3 regions of the Paenibacillus sp. BIC5C1 genome follow, and region 2 is predicted to be linked to each of the others. Evidence: riboswitches for the same ligand, from Rfam matches in the RefSeq annotation. Region 2 holds a riboswitch; each other region holds the start of a gene.

Region 1 (5,056 bases), 660 kb from region 2:
ATGTAATGGACAAAGGGGCGATTGCACTGCAAGGAACACCGCGAGAGCTGGATATGTCGCAGTTTGAGCACCATCTGTCTGTGTAGTTAAGGATCTTGGTGTAGGGTCAGTTCAGGGACGCTTGTCCAGAATGTTGGAGTACTTTGGATAGAGTCTTCGGATGCAATCTGGGCAGATATCATGGGTAAATTCGGCATGAGTGTGCTTCTCCAAATAACTCTCAACAGAGTTCCAACTGTCCTGTTCATCCTTGATTTGTTTGCAGACAGCGCAGATGGGAAGTAGTCCACGCAAAGTACGCACTTCAGACAGGGCCTTCTTCAATTGGCGTTCTGTCTGTTTCTGTTCGGTAACATCCGTGTGTGCAATCAATGCGAGATCAGACAGCAGGGATGGGGCGGCCTGAATCAATGGGGTGAGTTCCAGTCGGAACCACCGCTGTTCGTTGTGGACAGTTTGGACGGAGATGTCGTATGTATAACTGTCTTTAAAAGGTGCGGTCATGCTTTTTAACTCCTGAACGATCTTTGTATTCTTTGCTTTCTCCTCGCATGATGCCCACTCCTCTACAAGATGGAGGTAATGGGGTGGTTTAGATGCTGTTCTGGAGGGGCCTGTTATGCTTGGTTTGGGAAGCAGCTGCCCGAGTCCGTGTTGCCAAGCGGTGTTGCAGCTTCGGATGATCCAGTTGTGGTCAACGATGATAAGCTGGTGCTGTATGGACTGGAACGATAATCTCTCCAGATCGGATATTAAGTATCTCATGAAATGAGCTCCTCCTTGGCAGAAATCTTATCTTAAATCATCAGGTATTTCCAAAATGTCAGCGACCTGGTTCCTGAACCGGGTTGCTTTGCGTGTGCCGTGAATGAGATTGGACAGGCGGTATGGCGGAATGTCATACTGTTCACAAAATGTCTTTTGGTCGACCTGGAGTTCGGTTAGACGTCGTTTAATGGCCCATCCGAAAGGAGTCACAGGTTTCTTTTTGTTCAAAAGGGTTCACCCCTCGTTGGAATGTAGTGTTCAGCTGGTTATTCTCGGTGTAAAATATATAGATATGCGAGCTGTATGTTTCATTATATACGTATTTGCGTCATCTAACAATTAAAAAAGACGGAAATAAGTGTATTTTAATATGTTAAATGGCGTAAATGCGTTAAATAGACAAAATAATTGACATAAAAAACACGCCAACAATGGGGTTGCGGCGTGTTTTTTATATTTTTACAGTGTGAGGAGGCGGGTTAGGGATGGAAAAGGGCTAGATTAGGCTCTATAGGCGTGAAGCCCTGCTCCAAGCATGTGAAAGCTTGGGAACGACGTTTTCATGGACATTGAGGTTGGTTGTACCAGTCCATCGGCAGCGGTGGCGCTGACGGTATGCCATTCATGCTCCAGATCTGCGGCCAGGCGAACCAGCAGGTCCTGGATTGTATCGATATGAAGAGGAATCACTTTGGAGGCTTCGGTTATGCAGGCACTCATGGCTGAATGCAGATAACCAAGGACCGCCTCCTCGACAGGGATTTCGAGGTGGTGGTTAATCCAGGCGTGAACGGTGGAGAGGCAGCCGACGGATTCATACTTAGCCAGGGTTTGTTCGAGGTGGCTAAAATCAATCCAGGGGTGGAGTGCACGAGCCAGTTTAATCAGTCGTTTGCCCATTGTGGAGGCGTGTTCTCTAAGATTAACTGGTGTCCGCTGGACGTGGACGAGCTTGTCGATGAGTGCTGTACGCCATGCGTCATTATGATCTGCGGCGGTGTATATGCCTTTAATCGCCATGCCTTCCAGACGCGCGATGCTGGGGTGCAATTGGCAGCGCATGAATGATTCGAGATCTTCGGCGTTACGAATGGTACCTTCAGCGATATGGGCATCCATTCCGAAGGAATGAGTGAAGCCTCCAACCTGGATAGAGGAATCAAGCAGTTTGACGTAATCGAGCAGCTTATTCCCACGGTTCACAATCTTTCGCCTCCTACGTTCGTTAAATGTTATGTTAAATAACATTTATACTCCTTTTTAGTTCGCTTTATGTTTGTAAATCCGAATTATATGATATATATATTCACATAAATATCCGCTTTTTGTCAACATATTCTTGTTTTTTAAATATTAAATCTATTTAATGTTATTTTATATAACTTAATTAGTTATGTTATGCTGAGGAGATGTAAAGGATGGCAATACAAATTAAGTAGAGTGATCAGCCTAATTGGATATACAAAGGAGATCAAATTTAATCATATGCACTTCGTAGGAGAAAATGACGAGATTATACGATTTATGGAAGGAAAAATGCAGTTAAAATGATTTTAATAAAAATACTTTACTTTTAAACATGAACCGGGTATAATCAATTCTGTTGCCGATTATTTACGACATGCGGTCGTGGTGGAATGGCAGACACGCTATCTTGAGGGGGTAGTGGGTGTATACCCGTGGAGGTTCGAGTCCTCTCGACCGCATCATAAGAATGATTAGGAAGAAGCTTCCCGTATGGGGAGCTTCTTTTTTTGTGTTTTTTTACAATCAAGATGAGTCCAGACAAAAAAAAGGTCACCCGTTTCCCCTGAATGCATGCTCATTCTGTCTGCCGGGGTCGGATGGCCTTCACTTGTTATTTAAGCAATTCTTTGATGTCCGCTTCAATTTTATCAGGTGTTGTTTTGGGAGCATACCGTTTCAGAACACGTCCGTTCTGGTCCACAAGAAATTTGGTAAAGTTCCATTTGATGGCTTTGGAGCCGAGTACGCCCGGTGCTTCTTTGGTAAGGTGTTGGAATAGAGGGTGAGCGCTTGAACCATTCACATCGATTTTCTCGAACATCGGGAAGCTGACACCATAGTTCATCTGACAGAACTCGGCAATATCATCAGAGGAGCCTTTTTCCTGTGCAAACTGGTTGCTTGGAAAACCAAGAACTTCAAATGGGGAGTCTTTGAACTTGTCCTGAAGCTCTTGCAGACCTTTAAATTGAGGTGTGAGGCCGCATTGGCTTGCTGTATTCACGATAAGCAGTACTTTGTCACGATAGTTGGACATTTCAACTTCCTGACCGCGAAGGGTGTTTACTTTGTAGTCGTAGACTGACATGAAAATCGCCTCCATTTCATATTCTTCTTTCTTCTATTATATTGATTGCAATTAAATATTGCAAAATTAATATTGCTTTTTTAACTCAATTTGAACCTGTCGTGTATGATCTGTGACTGATTTAATGCCTAATTTTCGCTAAAGAGAGAATTAGAGAGCTTTGATGAGATGGGTAGAGAATAGAGTCGTTGTAAGCGCTATTATTGATGGGAAATGGCAAAAATCCGTCGATTCGGTGATCTGCGCAGACTTTACACCAATATGGCACGGGTGTATGATTCATATCGTAATTCCAATTTAAATTAAATTTTACATGAAAAACGAAACAAACGATAATATCGCTCTGATTAATGATTATAAAAGAACGATGTTTTAATCGCTGAGTTTCCATTCATTCATGGGTGGGAAACGGGGGAACCAACAGGATGAACTGTCCAGGACAGTAGGCATCCATGGGGTGAATTTTCCGGTGACAGCCGGAAATAGGGCGACTCTCGCGCCCGAATCCGTCAGCTAACCTCGTAAGCGTTAAAGGGAGAGGCAACAAGCCGTACGCTGGTTCATAGTGTCTTTTTGCTATGGATTATTGAAGAAGCGTCCGGGAGGCCTTGGTCCCCCACGCTTCTTTTTTGTTGTCTTTTCACGCCAAGGGAGGAACGAATGATGGATAAAGAGATGATCTTAGTGACTGCTCCAAATGAAGCAGGACGTAAATTTATCAAATTGCTGATGTACAAAAAAATGCCGTTTGCCGTTCTGACCAACAGTGCAGGGGAAGAGCGCAGGCTCCGGAGAATCGGTGTGGAGCATGTTATTCGCATGAACACGGCTGCAGCTCAGAAATGGTTTTTGCCGCAAGGCAGTGTCGGCAATGTTTTTATTTTTGAAAATAGCCTAAACCTGACCTGTCGATATTTGCAGATTTGCCGCTCCTGGACGTCCAAGTCCTTGTGTGTCATTACGGAACAAAGCCATCCCAAAGGGATCTATCGGGGAATGGGCGCAGACCGTATTGTATATTCCTTGAATGGGGAAGTTGGGTTTCTGCTTAATGGCTAGTGGTTAGTACTATTCCTGTGATTGATCCAGTGTCAGCTGCCTGTTATAATTGAAATCATAAATAAATGGAATCTTGAGGAGACTCATGCATGATGGTGGGTCTTCTTTTTTATGGTTTGGGAAATAGGGAAATTTCCTGTGGCTAACGAGGAGGAATAGGCGTGCCGGATGTACGTGGAATACAATGGTTATTCTTTGATGTGGGGGATACGCTCGTGGACGAATGGGAGCCGGTAGATGATATTATCGGTCAATTCGTTCGTGAAGCTTGTGCGCTTGGTTATCAGGTGGAGATGCAGACGGTGCGAGATATATTTGCCGCCTCCTACCGAAATTACGAGCAATGGCCGATGAAATTGGCTATTCGTACCCTTATCAGCGACGAGGGGCACCGGGAACAGATACAGGAGAAGCTGAAGTTCCGCAAAGAGCTTGAGCGCCCCTTCGCGTCAGCCGACGCTGTTCTCCAGACGTTGTCGCAGCACTATAAGATTGGTATCATTGCCAATCAGAGCCCAGGGACGGAAAATCGGCTGGATAGCTACGGCTTGCGCAAGTATGTGGATGTGCTGGCCTGTTCGGCTGAAGAAGGAGTGTCCAAGCCTGATCCTGAATTGTATGCTGTAGCATTGAAACAGGCTGGATGTAAACCCGAGGAAGCGGTCATGATCGGCGACAGGATTGATAATGATATTATTCCGGCTAAGAAGCTGGGTATGCACACGATCCGGATTTTGCAGGGTTATGGCAGGTTCCAGCCGGAGCTTGCAGATGCAGAGCGTCCAGACTGGACTGTTGAATCGCTGGAGGAACTCCTTCCATTGTTAATGGTAACTCAAAGTTCAGATAACTAAATAAGAGCAGTATGTAAGATCTAATAGGTATGGATCAGGT
Region 2 (5,056 bases):
ATCCTTTTTCCGATTCGTTTCAAATTATCCCTACCCCCTCTGAATTTGGTCATTCAAATTCCTGTTGATAGCGCTTCCATACGAGAAGAGAATAGTGGATGATGCATTCCCAAGATAGGTACAATTCGGTATTTTACGTACAATTAACCTGAATTATAGGGGCAAACCGTCGCAGAACAAACATATTTCCATTAATGGATAAATAAACAAATGAAAACTTCATCTTTGCTCAAGTCGAGGGAATGGGTAGAAAAAAATCAGGATGAGCAAATATCAAAATCTGCAAACAAATAAAAAAAGGTTCCTAAAGTGGCAACAATGCCATTCTAGGAACCTTTCTTGGTGTTACACATGATGCGGTCGAGAGGACTCGAACCTCCACGGGGGTTAGCCCACACGGACCTGAACCGTGCGCGTCTGCCAATTCCGCCACGACCGCGTATCTCTTATCTCCGAGAAATTACATCGCGGCGACAAGAGATAATATATCATGTGCAGGTAATTAGTGTCAACAAATAAATAAATCCTCTTCTAACGTGTAAAGCTTTTTATAAATTAGATCTTAGAAGGCCAGTTGCCGTACCAGGCATACCCGCCCCTTCTTTCCTTATCAATATCGCTGAGTTTGTATTTCACAACCCCATCACGTCCTACAAAGATCGGTTTATCCGTTCCAATTTCGTAAAAACGTGCCCAAATTGGCGCTGCACCTGAATCAGCTACGAGTTTGCTATCTCCGTTTTCTCTGACATACTTGTATCCTGTAATTTTAACGTTGTTGAACCAGGATTCTGCTGCTTGAATTGAAGCCTTAATTTTCGAGTTCGACGGTCTTGTTTTCAAAAACTTTACAATCGTACTGCTCTCTCCAGCACTTAGAGAAGGCACTTCATAAATCCTTGCTCCTGCAGGTTTTAGGGAGCTGGAATCATGCTGCTGTCCCCATGCAGTCAGTTTACCATTTGCTACAACCTGAGTATTGAGAATAGCATCCACACCTTTGGCAACTGATTTTTTACTGCGATCCGCAAGAGAGCTGTCGATGAATGAGAAATCACCTTTACGTGCACCTACTTCATCCAGCATGTACATGACATTAATCATGGCATCGTCGTTGAAGGTAATGTGTTTGTGATAGCCTGAGCTCTGGTATACTTGCGGCCATCCTCCATTGGAGTACTGCATATCTAACAAAAAGTTGATTCCTCTGATGGCAGCAGCCGAATATCGCGGATCATTCGTCTTTTTAAATTCTTTGGCTAGTCTTCTAATTTCTGAGTATGTAGCTTTGTTATCAATCGTAGATTTGGCCCACTCACCACTTGTTTCTTTGTAATCCTTCTTCCATCCCCCGTCAGGACGTTGATTCTTCAAAATATCTGAGATACTTGCTGTTGTTCCAGAGGCGTCTGCAGCAGATACCTTAACAGCAGGCTGAAATACCATTCCGATAACAGAGAAAACCATTGTACATGCCATAACCAAAGATGCAAACCTTGCTTGTTCCTTCACCATCGTTTAGAACACTCCCCAATTCATTTTCTGCAAACTGTTTTCCTTGCGCCTACTTCCTCCTTATATTTGTTTTAAAACTCAAACTATTTCTTTAAATCCAATAAATGGAACTCATAATTAGAAGTCTATGCAAAAAGTTGTATTTTGTCAATATTTGCAACAATATGTAACAAATTCATTGGCTTAACCTACTAATTCTAGTCTAATCGTATGTGAGAAAGCCAATAAATTGTCCAATTTCTTTCCCTCTGAAACAGTAGTTACTTTTTTGTCATCTATTAAAACACTTCATTCGAGTTATTTCTACATAAAAAGCGATAATTCCGTTAACATTGAGATGATAAGAAGTGTTCAAGAACGGTTTGACATTTTCGCATTTATGCAATATAGTTTCAAAAGGTTACAAAAACTTAATTATTCATTTGCCGAGTTTCATGTTTGAAAACGGGGGAACCATTTTGGGTGAATTATTCTTATACATAGGAAATATAGGGAACCTTCTACCGAACCCTTAGCTAACTCCGTAGGCATCGAAGGGAGAACAAAAATTTTGAAAAAGCTTATCATCTCCATTTTTGGAGCAGCAGTTCTATTTACATCCGGTGCAGCAAGCACAGAGGCAAGCAGTATTAACACCGTCGTTAACAACATGACAGGCATACCTTACAAATGGGGCGGCACAACATTGGCCGGATTTGATTGCTCTGGATTTATGAGATATATTTTCAACAAATATAGCATTGAATTACCACGCACTTCCCAGCAACAAGCTAAGGCCGGCACTCCGGTATCCAAAGCTAATCTGCGTACGGGTGACCTGGTATTCTTTAATACGATGGGCAATGGCATTTCACATACAGGTGTATATATCGGGGGCGGACAATTCGCTCATGCTTCAAGCAGCAAGGGTGTCAGCATCACTCAATTATCCAATCCTTACTTCAATGATCGTTACGTAACAGCACGCCGGGTAACGGGACAGTTTATGTATAACAAGATGCTGGGCAAAATATAAGTTAAACACGAAAAGGCTTCGGTTATAACCGGAGCCTTTTCTTCGTCTATCTTTGTCTACAGTGATATTGAAATTGATTTTAATGTAAAGCCTTCTGTACTCTCAATGCACCCTGAGACAACGCATGGCCTCCGCCAACTGCTCCAGCCACAGCAACCGTCTCCATAATCTCCTGATCGGTCGCTCCTTTGGCACGTGCTTCTTCCACGTGGTAAAACGTACATACCTCATTGTTTGCAAACAAACCAATGCCCAGCGCAATCAGCTGTTTGGTCTTGGCATCAATCTCACCTGCCTGAAAACATTCTCCAGTGAATTCATGATAAGACTTCACCACAGCTGGAAGCACGTCGCTTAATTCACCAATCTGATCTTTATAGGCATGAACCTTATCATTCATCAATGTCATGGTACCGCACATCCTCTCGGCTGATATGTTACAAGCTCTCACTGTACCTATCTTTTCTCCCGAGAGGTGCAATTATGCCAATACATCCATGGTAAATGAACCTAAAAACGCCTGTCCTATTCTTCGAGCGGGCTCTTGCGTGGTTCGCTGAACAGCTGATACTGATAATTCCGATCAAGCTTAACCACACGACGATTCTGACGGCGAATGAGCACCTGCTCCCCGTCCCAGGCCACTACAATGCCTGTCACATCATTGGACTGAATCTCGTCCCGTACTACCCTTACTTTTTCACCCGATAAACGCAGTGCATCCAATTCTGCATCACTGATCATATTCATGGCGCCTACTTTCCCAAAAAAATTATTTACAAAAAGAGACCTAAATGAAAAGTCATTTAGGTCTCACGTGACTGTATTGGACTGTCATGTCATTCGAAAATATGTCCCGACTGAAAGTTACCGCTGCGCGTGCTCTTTGCTGTCGTTCTTCTCAAACCAAAAATCAAGCACTTTGGCGGACATCACACGTTCTTCAAGGTACTCCACTTGATGCGGTGTAAATTGTTCTTTCCAAGAGAAGGACAACTCTTCGCACAAGCCTACAATCGTCAGCAATTCTGACCAGGCTACGTAGCGTTTGTACCAGAAAAATTGAGGATGTTCAATCATATAGGGATAAAGGTCATCGAATTCCGTATGTTTACAATCCAGGGCACGCTCAAAATGTACTTTCGATTCAGCCAGCTTATCAATAAAAAATTGTTCTGTTGCCGGTTGGTTACCCATGGTGTTGCCTCCTCTCCCTAACATAACCCCATTATAAATGAAATCAGCGGTCATGCAAAGGCATTGTTATAAAAATAGGCACTTTTTCCTTTAAAAAGTCACAATTCGTTATCGTCAAATTGCACGGTGCCATCGTTCAGTGAACGAATGCGCACCAACGCTTCAACCGGGATACCCTGCTCACGAATGGTGCGCGCTCCGGCCTGAAAACATTTTTCGACCACGACACCGAATCCGACCAGTTCTGCACCCGAACGTTCGATAATTTTGATGACACCGCGAGCGGCATCTCCATTCGCAATGATATCATCAATAAACAAAATACGGTCATTCTCATGAATATATTCACGGGACACCATAATATCCGTTACGATCCCTTTGGTAAAAGAAGGCACTCTTTCACAGTAGGCATCGGGGTCAGCCAAAAGTGTTTTTTTGCGACGGGCAAATACCAGCGGAACACCCAGTTCATGTGCGGCAGCAAAAGCGACCGGAATCCCGGAAGACTCCACTGTAATGACCCGAGTTACACCACTTTCACGAAAACGGGCGGCAAATTCACGTCCCATTTCCATCGTCAATGCAGGATCAATCTGATGATTCAGCAGACCATCCAGCTTCAGCACCTGATCCGACATGACTACGCCTTCTTGTAAAATTCGTTGTTTCAATACTTCCATAATTTGACCTCCCAAGCCTATCCTATGACGTAAAAGTATCATAGATCCGGCTATCAGTTCAAGCGAAATTGCCTTAACTCTTGTCCAGAGCATGTAAATGACCCCAGGTCACACTTCAATTGTCATGACTTTGATGGGTCAAGCATACCTTGTACCATGGCACCCGCATGTCCAAACTATTCAGGGGCCTGAGAGGGGAAACGCATGAAACAGGCATTTCGGGTGCTGCAGATCGCATTTACATACATTGGAACGGTAGTAGGAGCCGGCTTTGCAACAGGACAGGAGATATTGCAGTTTTTTACCCAGTATGGCAAATGGGCCACCATTACCATTGGCTTATCGACCATGCTCTTTGTCTGGTTAGGTACAAAAATGATGCTGATTGCCCATGATACCGGCTCACGCTCATACGAAGATCTCAACAAGCATCTATTCGGTCATAAAGCAGGAAACTGGATTACCTGGGTTACCCTTCTTATTCTCATCGGAGTAAACAGTGTCATGCTGGCTGGAGCAGGCTCGGTCTTTGTAGAGCATCTGGGGCTTCATTACCAGACCGGACTGATTGTTACCCTTATCGGTACTTATCTACTGCTTGGACGGGGCATTCAGGCTATTCTGCAAATGAACAGTATCGTAGTGCCCA
Region 3 (5,056 bases), 2.2 Mb from region 2:
TCCAGCCCGCAGCAAAGCCTCAAAGTGGGACTGACACGCACCAGCTACAATCGTGAGCGCATCGAGATGACGTTCATACTGCCTAGCCACCTGAATAGCGGATACGAAGTTCTGCGAATTCTTGTAGCTGCCCAGACTATATAAGTCGTAGGGCTGACGAGTCTTGAGTACTCCGTCATGGCCAGTAATGACAACGATATCCGGACGCACTTTCGGCAGCAGACGATATAACGTGTCAGCCATGGCCGACTCATGTACATATTGGCCCTCTGCGGGAACACGAAGCTGCTCATAAAGGTTCATGCTTTTTTTTAGATAATTGGGGTCACCATCCAAGTGCAGCACTTTGCCAGGCATCTCGAAATAAGCCGGTTCTTGTTGCACAGACCATTCCTGAACTATTCCTTCGCGATTGCGCTCGGCCTGTTCCATTCGATTCTGCTGCAGGCGTGAGAGCGTCTGATGTGCCTTCACGTGAGCCTGCCTCGTCTTCGCACTCTGCGGTTCATAAGGAACCTGTATCAAATCGTCCACAGGGGAATCGGCTAACAGCCGGAACTCGGTCCCTTTAATGATGGCACCGTCCGACTGGAGGCCTTCCACCCGAAAAGTCACATCTCCACCGTATGACTTTCGAACGACCAAGTCTCCGATATTCATCAACATAATCACCTCTACCCCATCGTATGGGCAGAAACCCGGATTGGTTCATCCGAATTTTACAGAGCTGCGCGTACCCCGGCTTCCCACATTACGGTACAGAGTGTTGCATACTCCTGCAGGCTCAATGTTTCTCCCCGTCTTGAAGGTTGAATACCGGCCTGCTCCAACAGCTGATCAGCCTGTTCTCTGTTCTCCTTTGTGAAGAAACGAGCTTTCAAATTATTGGAGATTGTTTTTCTACGCTGCGCGAAGGAAGCCTGTACCACTTCGAAGAAATGTGCCTCGTCGGGAACTTCAACCGGTGGCTGCTCACGCACCTTTAACTTGATTACTGCCGATTCCACATTAGGCTGCGGAATAAAGACCGTGGGCGGAACAATACAGACCAATTCCGGCATACTGTAGTACTGAACCGCAATGCTCAGACTTCCATAGTCCTTTGATCCCGGTGCAGCAGCCATGCGTTCGGCCACTTCCTTCTGGATCATGACTACAATGCTGTCTACTGGCAGCTTCTCTTCGAGCAGCTTCATCATGATTGGTGTCGTTACATAGTAAGGCAGATTGGCCACAACACTCACTTTATCCACCGTTCCAAAATCGTTGCGGAACAACTCGGCTAGATCCAGCTTCAGCACATCCCCGTGATGCACACGTACGTTCGGATAAGGCTGCATCACTTCACCCAGAATCGGGATCAATCTCTGATCAATCTCTACAGCCGTTACAGGACCAGCTACACGAGCCAGACGTTCTGTGAGTGCGCCAATACCTGGTCCGATCTCAAGTGCCCCCTTGGACTCGTCCAGATCAGCTGCATTTACAATTTTGTTTAATATATTTTGATCGATCAGAAAGTTCTGACCCAGGCTCTTCTTGAATGAAAATCCGTGTCTTTGAATAATTTCTTTGGTTCGTTTGGGTGTTGCAATCTCTACGGTTTCTTCCATGCCTTTCATACGCTCACAATCCTTCACGTTCAATTTGCGATAATGCTTCGGAGAATTCTTCCCGGGTAATCTGGAATACACTCAACCGTTTGTGGAACTGTTTGCCGTTGCAGTAACCTATACCCAGCAGATTGCCCATCTCCATACGACGTGCAGCAGCCTGTGGATGCACAATCAGTCCCGCCGCAATCAGATCCTCCCAATCGATCAGACTTGGTGCGCCTTCATATGACGTGTGTACACGTGCCAGTGCATGACGAATCGCCTCCGGTGAGGCGTTCTCCACTCCGATGTCGCCTTTGCGCGTAGCATCTGCCTCTGGAATGAAAGCATGTTTGCAGCCAGGTACTTTATTGGCGATGATTTTACGAATACGTTCTCCAGCATGATCCGGATCTGTCAGTACGATCACACCACGTCTCTCTTGAGCAAGTGCAATCCGCTTTAGAATGCGCTGGTTGATAGCAGACCCACCAGTCTCGATCGTATCTGCCTGAACCGCACGCCGAATGGCTACGGTATCGTCACGACCTTCAACCACGATCACTTCTTTTATCATGTTCCATTTCTTCCTTTCTAACGCAAAAAGAAGAGGAATATCCTCTTCTCTGCCAAACGGCGGGGGAGACTGAATTCAGACCCCCCCGCCGCATATTCCGCATGATTCATTCATGCTTATATTTTATAGCATTCCCATTTCAAAGTAAAACGATTTTAGTTCGCTTCCGGCTTCACCGGACCAATCACATATACCGTCTTGCCTTTCTTCCGTCCGAAGTTCAGGGCATGCTTCACACTATCATAATACACATCAATTTTGTTGCCTTTAATGGCACCACCTGTGTCTTCCGCACGACGGAAGCCAAGGCCCTCGATATACACCCACCAGCCAATTGGAATGACTTTGGGATCCACTGCAATGGTACGTCCCTCGGTTACCCGAGTACCTGATGCCGTTTTTGTGCCGATACCGGGCTCTTCAGAAGAGTATGCCGTCATGGATACATTTTTTAATACTTTAGAATATTTAAAAGAACTGCCTGAAACGGTAATTACTTTACTGCCCGAGGCAGCGGTTTTCTTCGAGTTCGTAGTTGTTGCTGTTTTTGTCGTGGAAGTCTGCGCCGATACCGTCTGAATCACTGGCTCTTTCACAACAGGTTTGGCTTTGGTACCAACGGCAATCACTTTATCAACGCGATTCGTTGCGACCGATTTACCCACCATTTTTTTGGAGACCAATTCTCCATCCTGGAACACCTTTTCAATATGTTGTACAAGCGTGCCTTCTTTACCGCTCACAATGACACGATTGTCACCTTTGTACAGGCTAGGGTCAGCCGTCTTGATCACTTTATAAGCAATCGGCTGTTCCACTTCCACCGTACGCTTTGTTACCCGCACAACACGAATTTTCATATCCGCTTCAATAGTGGTTCCAAGCGCCGGATAAACTTTGTCTTCACTTGCAATCTGAATACCTGATTTTTTAATCGCATCTTTTACCGATGAATCGGTTGTATACAGAGTCTTGGTGTCTCCGTCTGCCGTAATATTAACTGGAACGGCCCGCTCAATAACGATGCGGTCTCCATCTGTGATCGCCCCATTCAAAGGCATGGATACCTGATCGTGAGGGCTGACTGTGATTGACTGCTCCTCCAGCATTTCCTGAAGCATTCCTGTACGAGTCTCTACCACTTGAGCTTTGCCATCAATAACCAGTGAAATTTGTTTCCCGGCCTGACCGTAAACGACTAACAAGATCATGATTGTAAGCGCAATTGAGAAAATCGCGATCAATGCCATTTGACGCATGTTCTCATGCTTCCACCGCAACGCGAAAGACTTACTGGATGATCGTGACTCATGGGTCTCTTCTGGTTGGAATGTGCCCACTTCTCCGTCCTCCTTCATAGCCTCGCCGTCTAAAGTAATGCATGATGTCTTTGACGCGACTATACCAAATTTTCTACAGAACACAGATCGGACCAACATAATCCGGTTCTGCACCATGAATCAATCTTCGCAACATGATGTCATCCTCCTGAATACTTACCGTATGATGACAGTATTTCTTTTATTCAAAAACAAAAAAGCCAAAGAAAGAGTTTAAGAGGAACTCTTTCGTGGCTTCCGAATGATTCTGAATATCGGAAATTCATGCACGAGGTTGCCTCTCTTTTTCCGCTTGCGAGGTTAGCTGTCGGGTTCGGGCGAAAGAGAGCCGCCCTATCTCCGGTCATCCGCTCATGGCGGACGCCCTTGAATTCACCCCGAGACCCAAAGAAGAAATCAAATACGGCTTCGCAGATTCATACGCTGCTTTTGGGTCAGCGCATGTTGCGCATCGGCTGCAATCACCGATGTTTAAGCCCTATTGGTTCCCCCGCTCTCCGTTAACGGAGACTCAGCGAGACTGATTCATGAAAGTAATGTTGTTTCATCGGAAAGTGTCCCTTTGTTCATCCCCCGAACATCTGTCCAATTTTCCGCACAACAATTCACTGAAAAGATGATATCCTGTTTCGATGCATGTTGTAAAGCGTTGTTCAAGTACGTTTTTCTAAATATTTGGTTAAAATATTGTAATATTCTTGATTTATTTGAATCAAAAAGCAAATTAACTCCGCCTAACTCACTTTTTCACCCGTTTTGCTCGATCTTTTAACGAATCCCAAATCGTTCCATGGCATTTTTGGTCGTTATTGCTGCAATTTCCTCTACCGAAATGCCTTTAATTTCCGCAGCTGCTTCTGCAACCAGACGTACATGCGCTGTCTCATTTCGTTTTCCACGATAAGGGTGCGGTGTCAAATAAGGAGCATCCGTTTCGATGAAAAATCGGTCCATAGGAACCTTCTCAAGTACCTCTTTGGGCTGCTTCGCATTTTTGAACGTGATTGGTCCCCCGAAAGAAAGATGAAAGCCCAAATCCAGACACATTTTCGCCGTTTCCCAACTGCCAGAGAAGGAATGCATGACACCGCCTACTTCTCCTGCTTTCTCTTCACGCAGAATCTTTACAATATCCTCATGCGCATCCCGGTTGTGAATGACAATCGGCATATTCAACTCGCGGGCCAGACCAATTTGTTGTCGTAATACGCGATGCTGAACCTCTTTCGGTGAAGTGTCCCAGTAATAGTCTAGACCAATTTCACCAATGGCTACCACTTTTTCATGCTTGCATAAAGATGCAATCCATTCCAGATCACCCTCCTGCATCGTGATTGCATCCACTGGGTGCCATCCTACCGCAGCATATATAAAATCATAGGTTTCAGCCAGCTTCATCGTGGATGGAATGGTCTCCCGGTTAAAGCCCACGTTAATCATGCGACCAACGCCTGCATCCACAGCACGCTGAATCATTTCCTCGCGGTCCTCGTCGAATTGTGGTGCATCCAAGTGTGTATGTGTGTCGAACAACATCATGCTTT

Evidence for each region. Region 2 has a riboswitch for cyclic di-AMP ahead of RS891_RS10310 (C40 family peptidase). Riboswitches for the same ligand answer to the same signal wherever they lie in the genome.
Region 1: it holds a riboswitch for cyclic di-AMP, as region 2 does, so the genes downstream of both, RS891_RS07065 (HAD family hydrolase) here and RS891_RS10310 (C40 family peptidase) in region 2, are expected to answer to the same signal.
Region 3: it holds a riboswitch for cyclic di-AMP, as region 2 does, so the genes downstream of both, RS891_RS00150 (resuscitation-promoting factor) here and RS891_RS10310 (C40 family peptidase) in region 2, are expected to answer to the same signal.

What each region holds. Positions count from the first base shown of each region.
Region 1 is NZ_CP135922.1:1,570,388-1,575,443, forward strand. It holds gene urtE (urea ABC transporter ATP-binding subunit UrtE) at 1-86, shown strand, start outside; gene RS891_RS07035 (hypothetical protein) at 112-504, opposite strand; gene RS891_RS07040 (hypothetical protein) at 583-735, shown strand; gene RS891_RS07045 (hypothetical protein) at 793-996, opposite strand; gene RS891_RS07050 (urease accessory protein UreF) at 1,270-2,016, opposite strand; tRNA gene RS891_RS07055 (tRNA-Leu) at 2,392-2,474, shown strand; partial or broken gene RS891_RS31650 (hypothetical protein) at 2,583-2,651, shown strand; gene RS891_RS07060 (glutathione peroxidase) at 2,627-3,103, opposite strand; cyclic di-AMP (ydaO/yuaA leader) riboswitch at 3,471-3,646, shown strand; gene RS891_RS07065 (HAD family hydrolase) at 3,764-4,162, shown strand; gene RS891_RS07070 (HAD family hydrolase) at 4,324-5,016, shown strand.
Region 2 is NZ_CP135922.1:2,230,411-2,235,466, reverse strand. It holds gene RS891_RS10325 (X2-like carbohydrate binding domain-containing protein) at 1-23, opposite strand, end outside; tRNA gene RS891_RS10320 (tRNA-Leu) at 356-439, opposite strand; gene pelA (pectate lyase) at 556-1,515, opposite strand; cyclic di-AMP (ydaO/yuaA leader) riboswitch at 1,929-2,060, shown strand; gene RS891_RS10310 (C40 family peptidase) at 2,066-2,530, shown strand; gene RS891_RS10305 (carboxymuconolactone decarboxylase family protein) at 2,610-2,939, opposite strand; gene RS891_RS10300 (hypothetical protein) at 3,056-3,274, opposite strand; gene RS891_RS10295 (hypothetical protein) at 3,398-3,727, opposite strand; gene RS891_RS10290 (xanthine phosphoribosyltransferase) at 3,826-4,407, opposite strand; gene RS891_RS10285 (YkvI family membrane protein) at 4,612-5,056, shown strand, end outside.
Region 3 is NZ_CP135922.1:31,826-36,881, reverse strand. It holds gene yabG (sporulation peptidase YabG) at 1-660, opposite strand, end outside; gene rsmA (16S rRNA (adenine(1518)-N(6)/adenine(1519)-N(6))-dimethyltransferase RsmA) at 720-1,622, opposite strand; gene rnmV (ribonuclease M5) at 1,627-2,172, opposite strand; gene RS891_RS00150 (resuscitation-promoting factor) at 2,328-3,512, opposite strand; cyclic di-AMP (ydaO/yuaA leader) riboswitch at 3,786-4,039, opposite strand; gene RS891_RS00145 (TatD family hydrolase) at 4,281-5,051, opposite strand.